DNA from 3 places in the Halomonas sp. 72 genome. Region 1 is predicted to be linked to each of the others. Evidence: predicted binding sites of a transcription regulator. Region 1 holds the regulator's gene; each other region holds the start of a gene.
The links. The regulator FNR, encoded in region 1, switches genes on or off when oxygen is low (the NO sensors DNR and NnrR bind a similar motif). The targets are predictions, from matches to a motif close to TTGATNTANATCAA.

Region 1 (4,214 bases):
TGACCAGACGGCGCTGCGCCAGCATCGGCGGCTTTACAATCCCGCCACGGCGGTACCCCTCTGTGCCGAGACACTGCATGCGTTTACCGATTTTATTGGCAACCGGCCGCTGGTCGGGTGGCAACTGGACCAGCAGTTTTGCATGCTTAATAGAGCTTTTAGAACGCACCTCGGGTTTGGGCTGCCTAATGTTCAGGTCGATGTGGCCAAACTGCATCAACGCCAATTGCGCCGTTTACACCCGTTAGTGGAGTCTTCCCAACCGTTTTCCGAGGCGCTGGCCTGCTGGCAAGTGCCTGCTATCTCGACCCAGAGATTGTTAGGTAAGGCCACCGCAAGCGCCTTGCTGTATATGCGCTTACAGCGTGATATGGCGCAATCGGGTTAGCTTCAAGCGTAATGGCGCCTGTGCCGATGGCCGTATTGATAACCATAGTGATGACCGTAGTTATGACCATAGTAACGACGTGATTTTGCCAGTTGGGTGAACGGCGGGAGTCTTGTTAGAATAGCGGCTGCTCCTTCTACCATTGGCAGTGCTTATATCATGCAACACCTTGATCATTTTGACCCCGCCGCGGCAACCGTTGCACCGACGCCTGACCTGCAAGGCCAGCCGGCGCTTGAGGATGCCAAACAGAAACGCGAATTCAACAAGTTGCAAAAGCGGCTGCGGCGCGAGGTAGGTAATGCAATTATCGATTACCAAATGATCAATGAAGGTGATCGGATCATGGTCTGCCTCTCGGGGGGTAAAGACAGCTACACCATGCTTGAGATTTTACGCAACCTGCAGCGCAATGCGCCGGTAAATTTTTCACTGGTGGCGGTCAATATGGACCAAAAGCAGCCTGGTTTTCCTGAGCATATACTGCCCCGGTATCTGGAAAAACTCGGCGTGGAGTACCGCATTCTGGAGCGCGATACATACTCGGTAGTGAAAGAAAAAACGCCGGAAGGCAAGACAACTTGCGCGCTTTGCTCGCGGTTAAGGCGCGGGTCGCTTTACGGGTTTGCCGAAGAAATCGGCGCCAACAAGATCGCCCTTGGCCATCATCGTGAAGATATTCTGGAAACGCTGTTTCTCAATATGTTCTTTGGCGGCAGCCTGAAGGCAATGCCGCCCAAGCTGCTTTCCGATGACGGCAAGAATGTCGTGATTCGTCCGCTGGCCTACTGTAAAGAGGCGGATATTGCGGAGTTTTCGCGCCTGATGGAGTTCCCGATTATTCCCTGTAACCTGTGTGGTTCGCAGCCGAACATGCAGCGTCAGGTCGTTAAGGAAATGCTGGCCGAGTGGGACAAAAAGCATCCGGGTCGTTTGGAAAGCATGTTTAAAGCGGTCACTAACGTCGCGCCTTCGCAGCTAGCCGACCGCGACCTGTTTGACTTTGCGGGACTGGAAACCAAACAGGAAGCACTCATGGCGGGGCGTATTGAAGCATTTAACGTGAGCTAATCACCGGCTCTTCCTCTTCAGCAAGCGCTATAAGCCGCTGCATATCGAGGATGTTAACCTCGCGCCCTGAGACGGCCACCACATCTTGCTGCTGAAAACGGCTCAAGATACGGCTGACCGTCTCAACCGCCAGCCCCAGATAATTGCCGATATCCGCACGCGCCATTGAAAGCCTAAAGCTGTAAGGCGAGTAACCCCGACGCCGAAAACGCTCTGAAAGCGTCAGTAGGAAACTGGCCAGCCGCTGGTCGGCGGTTTTGCGCGACAACAGGCGCATCATGCGTCGGTCATCACGAAGCTCCTTGCTCATACTGCGGTACAGCTGACCACGAAGCTCTGGTAGCTCCTCTGAAAGCAGGTCCAGCCGGTCAAAGGGGATTTCGCAGATGGTGGTGGTTTCAAGGGCAATCACGCTGCCTGGGTAGTGCTCTTCGTCAATGCCGTCCAATCCGACAAGCTCGCTGGGCAAAAAGAAGTTAGTGAGCTGGTCGTTGCCATTACCTTCGCTGGTTACCTGTTTTAGGCTGCCTGAGCGAACGGCATACACGCTGGTAAAACGGTCGCCTTGACGAAACAGTGTTTCGCCCTTTTTCAGCGGTGCCCGGCGTCTGATGATGGCATCAAACTGCCCCATGTCTTCAAGCTCAAGCGCTAGCGGCAGGCAAAGCGAGCTTAGACTGCAGGTCTGGCAGCGTGCTTCTTGAAGAAGCGAGCGTCGTTGGCTTGTCGAGGGTGGCATGACTATCTCCCTGTTTCTCTTTTGCCTAAATGGCTATCTACCGCAGGCGTTGATGCCGTTGGTTAAACGATTCTTGAGTAGCGTTGGCCTGAGTGCCCCGGAAGGTAAGCATCAAACGCCATGGCCAACTGGCGAATCAGTAAACGGCCCATTGGCGTCGCCTCAAGCGTATCACCCAGGCGAACGATTAGCCCGTCCTGCTCAGCAGTGCGTAGGCTTTCCAGCGCACTGGCAAAGTAGTCGTTGGCGTTAACCTGCCATTGCCGGCTAACCGCTGCTAAATCCAGGCGCATATCGCACATTAAGCGTTCGATAACGTCGGCTCTTATTAGGTCGTCCTTATTTAAGCGTACGCCTTTCACGATAGCCAGTCGACCTTGATCCAGGTTCTCTTCGTAGCTAGCCAGGTCAGTAGGGTTTTGCGCATAGCTATCGCCTATTCGGGAAATAGCGGACACGCCCAGACCGATCAGGTCGCATCTGGCATGGCTGGAGTAGCCCTGAAAATTGCGCTGTAGGGTGCCGTTGGCTTGGGCAACCGCCAGGCTGTCATTGGGTTTGGCAAAGTGATCCATCCCAATATGTTGATAGCCCGCAGTGGTCAGCATGTCGATGGTTGTGCGCAGAATCGAAAGCTTTTCATCCGCACCTGGCAGGTCATCCACGCTGATACGTCGCTGAGGCTTGAAGCGTTCAGGCAAATGCGCGTAATTAAACACGGATAAACGCGCCGGGTTTAACGCGATAACCTGTTCAAGTGTCTTGGCGAAGCTCCTTTCCGTTTGAAAGGGCAGACCGTAGATTAAATCCAGATTCAGCGAGCGAAAGCCCAACCGGTGTGCTTCATCCATTAGTGTTTCGGTGAGCACGCGAGGCTGATGACGGTTAATCGCCTTTTGAACGCGTGGGTCCAGGTCCTGTACGCCAAGGCTCAGGCGGTTGAAGCCCAAAGACTGCAGATGGCGCAGGGTTAAAACATCGGCTTCGCGCGGGTCAATCTCAATGGCGTAGTCACGCTCTGGTGCGCTTGAAAGCCCAAAGCGGGCGTCCAGGCGGTCAATCAAGTCGCCCATCTGTTCCAGTGAAAGAAACGTAGGGGTTCCTCCGCCCCAGTGCAACTGATTGACAGGGCGCTTTGTATCCAGATGGCGGGCCGTCAGGACCATCTCACGATCTAGCCGATAGAGATACGACTCGGCCAGGGCGGTGTTTTTCGTCGCAATTTTATTGCACGCGCAATAAAAGCAGATTTTGCGACAAAACGGGATATGGACATAGATGGAAAGCGGGCGCTGACTTGCGTTGCTGCGCTCAATGGCCTGGGTCGCATCTTCGGCGGTAAACCCTTCGTGAAAGGCCAGCGCCGTCGGGTAGGAGGTGTAGCGTGGGCCGCTTTTATCATAACGGCGCAGCAATGCGTCATCCCAGCGGGTGCTGGATGACGCGGTAGCAGTAACGGATGAGGGGACAGCCGTGGCACATACAGGCATGAAGAGGCGCTCCGGTAGCTGAAAATACGTTTTTAAAAGCTACCGATAGGCTAGAGAACATAGCGCTGTAGTGCGTTGCGCCAGGTCAATGATTGGCGTGTGAGTGTCCGCCTGAATGCCCACCTGAGTGCATGTTGAGTGCCCACAGCTGCCATACGGCAAAGCCGATAATGACGAGCGCGGCGATGGTTCTTGTCGCGGGGTGACGAATAAGATGATTAAGCTTGCGTGCGGCAAGTCCTGTGGCCAGTAGCGCAGGCAGGGTGCCCAGGCCAAAAGCGCCCATTAATAAAGCCCCTTGAAGCGGCCGGGCCGTCGCCAGGCTCCAGGCCAGCATTGAATACACCAGCCCACAGGGCAGCCAGCCCCAAATGGCGCCTAGCGCGAATGCCTGGGGGAAATGAACCACCGGCATCAAGCGTCGGCCCCAGGGCTCAAGGTGACGCCATAATCGTTTGCCCACGGCTTCCACGCGCAAAAGCCCTTTCCACCAGTTAGCAATATACAGCGCCATGAGAATCAGCAT
Region 2 (4,214 bases), on a different contig from region 1:
AAAAAGCTCTGGTCCCGGTGATTATTCTTATCACACTACATTTAAAACCAAATGCTTAGCCTAGGTGTGCTTTCAGTGCTCCATGGAGGTGCGTTGCCATAATGCTTGGAGCCTCCAGAAGGGTAGAACATCACCATCGTAAGAAGTAGGAATTAGCGGGAAGGCCATCGTGGGATTCTCCAGATAGGGTACTTCGTAAAGTGTAGCGGTTTTTTGCTGCGATGCAGCAGGGGTGTGAAAGCTCCGTTCGATAGATTATGCACGTAGGTGGAAAAGTGGATGCGAGGAGAGGAAATGGCAAAAAATGGGTTCTGAGCCGCTAGGTTCTGTGGGCTTGAAAACTCACGATAGTAGAATTAACTGATGGGTCGGGGGGAGAGCGCGTGTGATATCTGTAAAGCGCTTTGTCAAGTGTCGCAAGGAACGACCGTTCTCACTGGCTCTTAAAATGCCGCGCAAGGTAAATGACTGACACATAGCGTCTGCCGCACTTTATCCGGCCAAGGACGGCTTAAACAGACGCATAGATGAAGTCGTCTACTTGCTGCAGAATTGCTTCTTAAAATGCTAAGTGGTTATGCAGTGTTGTGATGGATAGGTTTTGATAGATAGATTTTGATAGACAATTTTTGATAGATAGTCTTTGAAAAATTGTTTTGGCAGATTGTTTTGGCAGATTGTTTTTGCGGAATATCTCGACGTGCTATGTTGGTTTAGGCACATAGCTTATGTCTTCAACATATGTTTTAAAAAGGCTTAATAACAATAGAGCTACGCCATGACCTCATCAATCGCTTATCACGACCACTGGGTGTCATTGTCTCACGGACACCTGTTTGCACGCAGCTGGGAACCCTCGGCGCTGAGTTCTGATACACCGATTATTTTATTACACGACTCTCTCGGCTGTACCGCCTTATGGCGTAGCTTTCCAGCAGCGCTATGCGAAAAGACCCGACACCGCGTTATTGCCTATGACCGGCTGGGGTTTGGTCAATCGAGCGCCTGTCTTGAGCCGCCACCGTTGAGCTTTATTGACGATGAACCCGGCACTGATTTTGCCGCTTTATGTGCAGCGCTTGCGATAGACCGCTTTATTGTATTAGGCCATAGCGTGGGCGGCTGCATGGCCATTCACTGTGCTGGCGCTTATGCGTCACGGTGTCTGGGGCTGATTACGATTGCTGCTCAATCGGCTAACGAGGCGCGTACACGTTCTGGTATCGAACAGGCAAAAGCCGCTTTTAAAGCGCCAGAACAGTTTTCAAAGCTGGAAAAATATCACGGTCATAAAGCCCGCTGGGTGTTAGATGCCTGGGTTAATACGTGGCTGCATCCTGACTTCATCAACTGGTCATTGGTACCCGCGCTTGAACGCGTGCATTGCCCCACATTGGTATTGCACGGCGAGAAAGATGAATATGGCTCGCACCGCCAGCCGGAACGTATTGCCCGGTATATCCAAGGCCCGGCGCACTGCGAAATACTTAAAAACCTTCACCACACCCCTCACCGCGAAGATGAAGCGCAGGTGATCAGGCTTATCGACTCGTTTATCGAAGAGCTTTCCCGTTAAGGAGATTGGATGCGTCTGCGTATTTTATCCGACCTGCACTTGGAGCACTTTGCGGACAGCCGCCCGTTATCCGATGTAAAGGCCGATGTTGTGATGTTAGCGGGGGATATTCATCATAAAGCTGAAGGCTTAATCTGGGCACGGGCGCAGTTTCCCACGCTGCCAATTCTGTTTGTGCCGGGGAACCATGAGTTCTATGGCACCTGTATGCCGCTGATGCGCGAAGAGCTTAAGAAAGAGGCCAAGCGGCTTGATATCGAACTGCTGGATAACCGCGCCGTCACGCTCAACGGCGTACGCTTTTATGGCACGACCCTCTGGACCGATTTTGCGCTTTACGCCAGTGATCCGACGAAAAATCCAGCCCATACCGAGTCCAAAGCGCTGCGCTACATGCCCGATTTCAGAATCATCCAAACGTCACCGGGCACGACGTTGACACCCCAAGCGAGTCAGCAGCTGCACACTGAAGCCCTCGCTTGGCTTGAAGGCGAACTGTCCAAGCCGTTTGATGGTCCCAGGGTAGTGATCAGCCATCATGCGCCGCTTCACCACTGCATTCCTGATCAATATTTAGGTGATGCGCTATCCCCAGCCTTTGCCTCTCATCTGCCGCAGTTGATGGGCAAAATGGATCTATGGATACACGGTCACGTTCATGAACCGGTGGATCTTATATATGCCGGTACGCGCGTACTGGCTAACCCTGGCGGATATCCGGATGAGTTTAATTCACCGCTTTTTAAGCCGGATTTAATCATCAATATTTGATGCCTACCGATATTAAGTTGGTTCCGGCAAAATTGCTTAGGGGCTATTGTTCTCCATGAAGGTGCACCCTCTAGGGCAAAATCTTGTTTTTATTGCTTAAAAAAATTACTGGGTTTTTAAAAGATATTTTAGACGCTAGCACTTTGGTCGAAGCTTAAAGCTTTTTACTTGCAGGTGTTGCGCGTGTTGATTATTTTCTAGTTTGTATGATGTATGACAAATAACTAGTTTACTACGATTTTACCTATTGCCATGTAATTAAACATGGATGAGAAAGCATGAGGACGTTTCTGTGAAATTTTCCAAACAAGAAGTAATACAAGCAGTTGGAGATGGACTACTGTCATTTCCCATTACCGATTTTGATCAGAACGGAAAATTTGACGAAAAAAGCTACCGCGAGCGCTTAGCGTGGTTTATCAGCCACGACATTTCTGCCGTGTTTGTAGCTGGTGGTACGGGCGAATTTTTCAATTTGACGCTTGAAGAGTATCGCCAGATTGTTCGTGTAGCGGTGGAAGTAGTCGATGGTAAGCTGCCGGTAATCGCAAGCGCTGGGTTAAGTGTTGAAGCGGGCAAGGCCTTTGCTGATGCCGCCTCTGAAGCCGGTGCCGATGGTATTTTGTTGATGCCCCCGTACCTGACAGAGTGTCCGCAGGATGGATTAGTCGAGTATGCGCGGCAAATTTGTGATGCCACTGATATCAACGTCATTTACTACAACCGAGGGAACGGGGTTCTGAATGCCGAGTCGGTGCAAGCACTCGCGGATGCCTGCTCGAACCTTATCGGTTTGAAAGATGGTAAAGGCGATATTCAGGCACTCAACAAAATCATTAAAACGGTCGGTGATCGCTTAGTGTATGTGGGCGGTGTGCCTACGGCAGAGATTTTCGCAGAAGCGTACCTGTCAATTGGCGTTAATACCTATTCATCTGCGGTATTCAACTTTGTACCCGATATGGCGGTTACGTTTTATAAAGCGCTCCGCAACGGTGATAAAGACGTCGTTAAACGAATCACGAACGATTTCTTTATTCCATTTATTGATCTGCGTGATCAAAAAGCCGGTTACGCGGTTAGCTTGATTAAAGAAGGCGCGGATATTATCGGCCGCCCGGCTGGAAGCGTTCGTGCGCCTTTAACCATGCCCACCCAAGAGCAACGCCAGCAGTTAGAGCGCCTGGTTGGTGTAGCGCGTTCTTTCTAAAAGCTGAAAAAAACCACAAGTAATAATAAGAGGTTTTAAGTGATGAAAACAAAAACTATCCGTCGCCAAGCGCTGTTTGCCCTAACGGGTGTCTCGCTATTAGCCGCTGCTGTTTCTGCCCAAGCCGATAACTGGCGGGGCTGGAATATTCACCCTGACGGTTACCCCAATACGGTAGCGCTTGAAGCCTTTGCCGAGGCAGTTAAAGAGCAAACAGAAGGGCGCGTTACCCCCCGTGTTTACAACAATGCCGTGCTGGGTGATCAGTCTGATGCGATTGAGCAAACCCGCAATGGTGCGTTGGATTTCGCTAATTTCAATATGGGGCCCATGGGACCCATTGTTAAGGAAACGAATGTTTTCTCGCTACCTTTCCTATTTACCGATGTAGACCATATGCACACGGTAATGGATGGCGAGATTGGTCAGCGCTTTGCTGATGCATTGGAAGATAAAGGTCTGGTAGTGCTCTCCTGGTTCGATTCAGGCGCCAGAAGCATTTACAACACCAAGCATCCGATCAACACCCCAGAAGATGTTCAGGGCTTAAAGATCCGGGTCATGAATAACGATCTTTACGTCGAGATGATGGAGGCGCTTGGCGGCAATGCGACGCCAATGGCGTATGGCGAGGTTTACCAGAGTTTAACCACCGGT
Region 3 (4,214 bases), on a different contig from region 1:
CCCGCAAAAAGCCTCGCAGATACTCTGAATTTTCGGAAAAGGCAAAATACTCTGGCTCAATAATTTCTATTGGGCTATCGGCTGAAATAGGGTCTTTGAGACTCATCCCATGCAGCTGTAAAGCGTCACTACCAACAAGCGCAACCCCAAGCTCTGGGAACACCACAACCTCCGCATCACCGACGTCTTCCAAACTGACGGCTTGGTCAGCAAAGTCACGCGCGTCGGCCACTCGAAACATCTGAGCTTTGAGAGACTTAATGCCCTCTTCCATTCGCCCTTCACGATAACTGATAAGAAAACGCCCGGTTTCAAGACAATTAACGCCTCGCTCAAGAGCAGCCACAAGCAGCTGTTCAGCACCGCACGAAATTGTGGCTAATGAGTCACTCTTGCCAGAGGGATTGCTTTCGCTTCCGTTGCTTTTAGATTTATTAGCCATCATCGCTTCCTTTCTGTTGGTTTGGCCGCGCTAAAAACCAGCTGCATAACACCAAGCTACCAAAAACCGTATAAAGCAGCACAAACACCCACTCCGGCGCCGTGTAGTAAAGCAGGCTTTGCAACCAGTACTGAATGAAGGATCCCGTATAGGTTGCTGTGCCGGCCTCTTCTCTCAAGGCCATTTCCCACGTAGTAAGCGGGCAAACCGCGCCCAACCAGGACTGCACCACTACATACCCAATAGCGGACAAATGCAAAATACGAAATCTCTTATTTCGCACCCATCGCCACCTTAAAAAATAACCGGCATAAATAGCCAGCAACCCGAAGACGACAAAGACAACAAACAGCACATGAACGACTAATATCGTATCCGCCATGAGCAGAAGTAGTGAAGGGGCCATATCTCTCCCAAGTGAAGCATAGGCAGAGGAGGTAGCCAGTGTTTGCAGTGGCCACGAAACCTCTTAATTGCCAGTATGCTGAGCAAAAACCTCCTCGCCGGTTAAGTCTCTGGTGGCTTGAGAAAACGAGTAAAACGCTGGTTTTTGCTCAATAAATATCTGCTCCTCAAGCTGCCACTGGCCGTTATCCTCCAGAAGCCCCACAGGGATAGCATAGTGCCCGCCCTCTTTTAACCGATAAAACAGATGCGTCCCACACTGCTTGCAGAAACCGCGTTCGGCCCACTCTGAGGAGCTGAAGATAGCAATATGCTCAGCCCCCTGGAAATCCACCTCGTTTTGGGACTCAACCGCAAACAGCGGCCCTCCACCCCACTTTCTACAAAGGCTGCAGTGGCAAACCGCCACATGATGACTGTCTAAATGAGTTAAAAGCTGCACTTCACCGCAGAGACAGCTACCCCGATGCTCAATGTTGGATTGCATATGATCCTCCGTTAGATACGTAACACCGTCTATTCATGCTTAATAGAGCGAACCCTAAACCCCACCTTTTCTATATAGACAGTAGCAGGTTCTATATAGACAGTAGCAGGCCGCTTGGCTATGCGCTGTTAACGCGTAAAATTGCGCGATATGGCCCGCAGACCTGTTATCTACAGCGACATAAAACATCGTTGAGCGGGCATTTTGAATCGACCGTTTAGCGGCTTTATTGGGTTGCTCGGATGCTTCCTTCTGACTGCCAAGCGTGCTTGCCTAAAATAGAAAACACATTTGATAAATGCACAATTGTTAGCCATGGGCTTCCTTGGTAGGTTGATTTAAAACAACATAAAGGTGGCCCTTTCACCACCTGCGAACCAGGCGCTATGGACCTTCTACCTAACCTATTTCGTGGAAGTACACAAAACGTCACCACCCGATGCTACGCCTCACACTAAACCGCTTCGGCCTACCTACCCCCTCGGCCATGCACACGGTTTAAAAAATACGACAGTGATAACTACCCGTATCGCTTGTCGTTGAGCGTTTGAGTCGCACATACTGCCTAGAGTAGCGCCACCAATAAAACGATAACCCTCTGACCGCGAAGACGAATATGACAACGAAGCTGAGTAAAGGCGCGCCAGAAAAGGCACAAACAATGAAGAAAAAACGCCCTATGCCGGATGTGTTCATCATCCTGTTTAGCTTTATGGTACTGGTACTGCTCGCCTCTTATATAATCCCCGCAGGAAGCTACGAAAGAACCAACAACAATGGCCTGACGCAGGTCGCCACCGATAGCTTTCAGTACATTACTGCAGCGCCCCTGAACGTAATGGACCTGTTTACCGCTATTCAAAAAGGCCTGGTGGCGGCGGCTCCACTGATCTTCTTAATCATGATGGTCGGCGGCGTGCTCAAGGTGATTGAGTCAACAGGCGCCATCAGCGCAGGTATTCACCAACTCATTAGCAAGGCCAATGGCCGTCGAAATGTTCTTATTTTTATCTTTTGCGCTACGTTCTCAACGCTTGCATCGGTTGGGGTAGGTGCCAACTTGGCCATTGCCTTTATTCCTATCGGACTGTTTCTTGCCCGCTCAATGAAGCTTGACCCCGTTGTAGGCGTGGCCATTATCTTTTTAGGCTCCTACGCAGGCTTCGGTGCAGGCGTTTTTGACCCGACCGTTACCGTTGCCGGGCAAACCATTGCCGAGCTACCGCTGTTTTCCGGATTTATATACCGTGGCGTTATCTTTATTGTCTTTTTGACCGTTACCACGGTGTACATCTGCCGCTATGCCAAACGTATCAAGCAGAACCCGGCCCATAGCGTGATGGGAGCAGACGCCTTTGATAACACCGAAGCCACACATGAGCCTGGCGCTCTGCCGCCCTTTACCTTTTCTCATAAGTTAGTGCTGCTGATATTTGCCGCTTCCTTTGTGTTTTTCCTGTACGGCGGTTTTAACTTCGGATGGGGAATCACCGAACTCTCTGCCACGTTTTTAATGGTGGGGATCGCCACGGCACTGATCGGCAGAATGTCTCCCAACGATTTTGTAAAACGCCTGATGAATGGCGCAAGCGAAGTCATGTACGGTGCATTGGTGGTGGGTGTCGCCGCCGCTGTCATCGTGTTGCTTAGACAAGCACAGCTCATCGACACCCTCGTACATAGCGTCGCAAGCTCTTTAGATGGTCATGGCAAGATTGTCGCCATGGAGCTTTTATACGTGTTTAACCTGGTATTTAACGGATTGATTACTTCGGGTACCGGCCAGGCCGCTATCGTGATGCCAATTATGGTTCCCATTGGCGATATGCTGGAAGTCACCCGCCAGTCGACCTTCATCACCTTCAAGCTGGGCGATGCCGTTACCAATATTATTACTCCGCTTTCTGGCACCTTGATGGCGTGCCTGGCGATCGCCCGCGTTTCTTACGTGGAGTGGTTCAAATTCGTGCTACCACTGGTATTGATTTGGATTGTCATCGGCGGCGCGTTTGTCGGGGTTGCCGTTGCGATTAACTACGGTCCGTTTTAAGCAGGTTCGCTTCCAAGCCACCCATAATGGGTGGCTTGGCATCTAACGGGTATGCGCTCAACAGACAACGGCCGTCAGCTTCTCTTCCAGAACAACTAAAAACGCCTCGATATGAGCAGGCAGATAGCGTTCAGCCATCACCTGTACCTGAAGGCTTCGCTGAGAAAGCTGGGGCTCGTGTAGCGGCTTTAAAACCAGCCCATCCTTATGCATTTTACCGCTTACCGCCACGGCACTACACAACCCGATCATATTGGGATGCTCGCTGACCATGGTATAGGTCGCGCCAAGTGAATCGCAGGAGAAGCTTGGGAATACCTTAATACCGGACAAGCTACAGGCGACATCAAACAGATAGCGCATTGTCGAGCCATTAAGCGACATGGTAAGCGGGTAGTCGCATAAATCCTTTACATACAAAACGTCATTAACTGCCAACGGGTGCTCACTCGACATAAGGGCACTAATCGCGGCGTTATGGCTTGAAACCACCTTTACGCCAATATCCGGCGAGAGGCTAAAGGTTAAGGCGATATCAGCACTGCCTTCTTTTACCAATTCAGAAGCACGCGCTGAATCGGCCATCTGCAGATCAAACCGAATATCAGGATGCTGAGTAATAAAGCGCGAAATAACACTGGGAAGAAAGTGCCACGCCATGCCATCAGGGCAAGCCACCACAATGGTTTGGCGTTGGCGTGTCATTGCATCCTGCATCTCATCGATAACGCTATTAACTTCTAACTGGTTACGCAGTGCATAGGCGTTCAGCAGTTTGCCTGCTTCGGTTAACTGCATACCCCGCGGCTGGCGGTTGAACAGCTTGATAT

Region 2: a site for FNR is predicted at 2,554-2,567, ahead of kdgD (5-dehydro-4-deoxyglucarate dehydratase). Genes of this name have one in related genera too.
Region 3: a site for FNR is predicted at 1,668-1,681, ahead of ACT3T6_RS11940 (YfcC family protein). Genes of this name have one in related genera too.

The regions. Positions count from the first base shown of each region.
Region 1 is NZ_JBQSYY010000008.1:111,918-116,131, forward strand. Features, by position in the region: gene ACT3T6_RS09950 (DNA polymerase III subunit epsilon) at 1-388, shown strand, start outside; gene ttcA (tRNA 2-thiocytidine(32) synthetase TtcA) at 548-1,459, shown strand; gene fnr (fumarate/nitrate reduction transcriptional regulator Fnr) at 1,446-2,198, opposite strand; gene hemN (oxygen-independent coproporphyrinogen III oxidase) at 2,261-3,688, opposite strand; gene ACT3T6_RS09970 (sulfite exporter TauE/SafE family protein) at 3,774-4,214, opposite strand, start outside.
Region 2 is NZ_JBQSYY010000015.1:85,192-89,405, reverse strand. Features, by position in the region: gene ACT3T6_RS13425 (alpha/beta fold hydrolase) at 779-1,576, shown strand; gene ACT3T6_RS13420 (metallophosphoesterase) at 1,586-2,347, shown strand; gene kdgD (5-dehydro-4-deoxyglucarate dehydratase) at 2,640-3,557, shown strand; gene ACT3T6_RS13410 (TRAP transporter substrate-binding protein) at 3,600-4,214, shown strand, end outside.
Region 3 is NZ_JBQSYY010000012.1:63,769-67,982, reverse strand. Features, by position in the region: gene ACT3T6_RS11955 (S8 family serine peptidase) at 1-442, opposite strand, end outside; gene ACT3T6_RS11950 (DUF2784 domain-containing protein) at 435-848, opposite strand; gene ACT3T6_RS11945 (GFA family protein) at 912-1,334, opposite strand; gene ACT3T6_RS11940 (YfcC family protein) at 1,951-3,384, shown strand; gene ACT3T6_RS11935 (LysR family transcriptional regulator) at 3,442-4,214, opposite strand, start outside.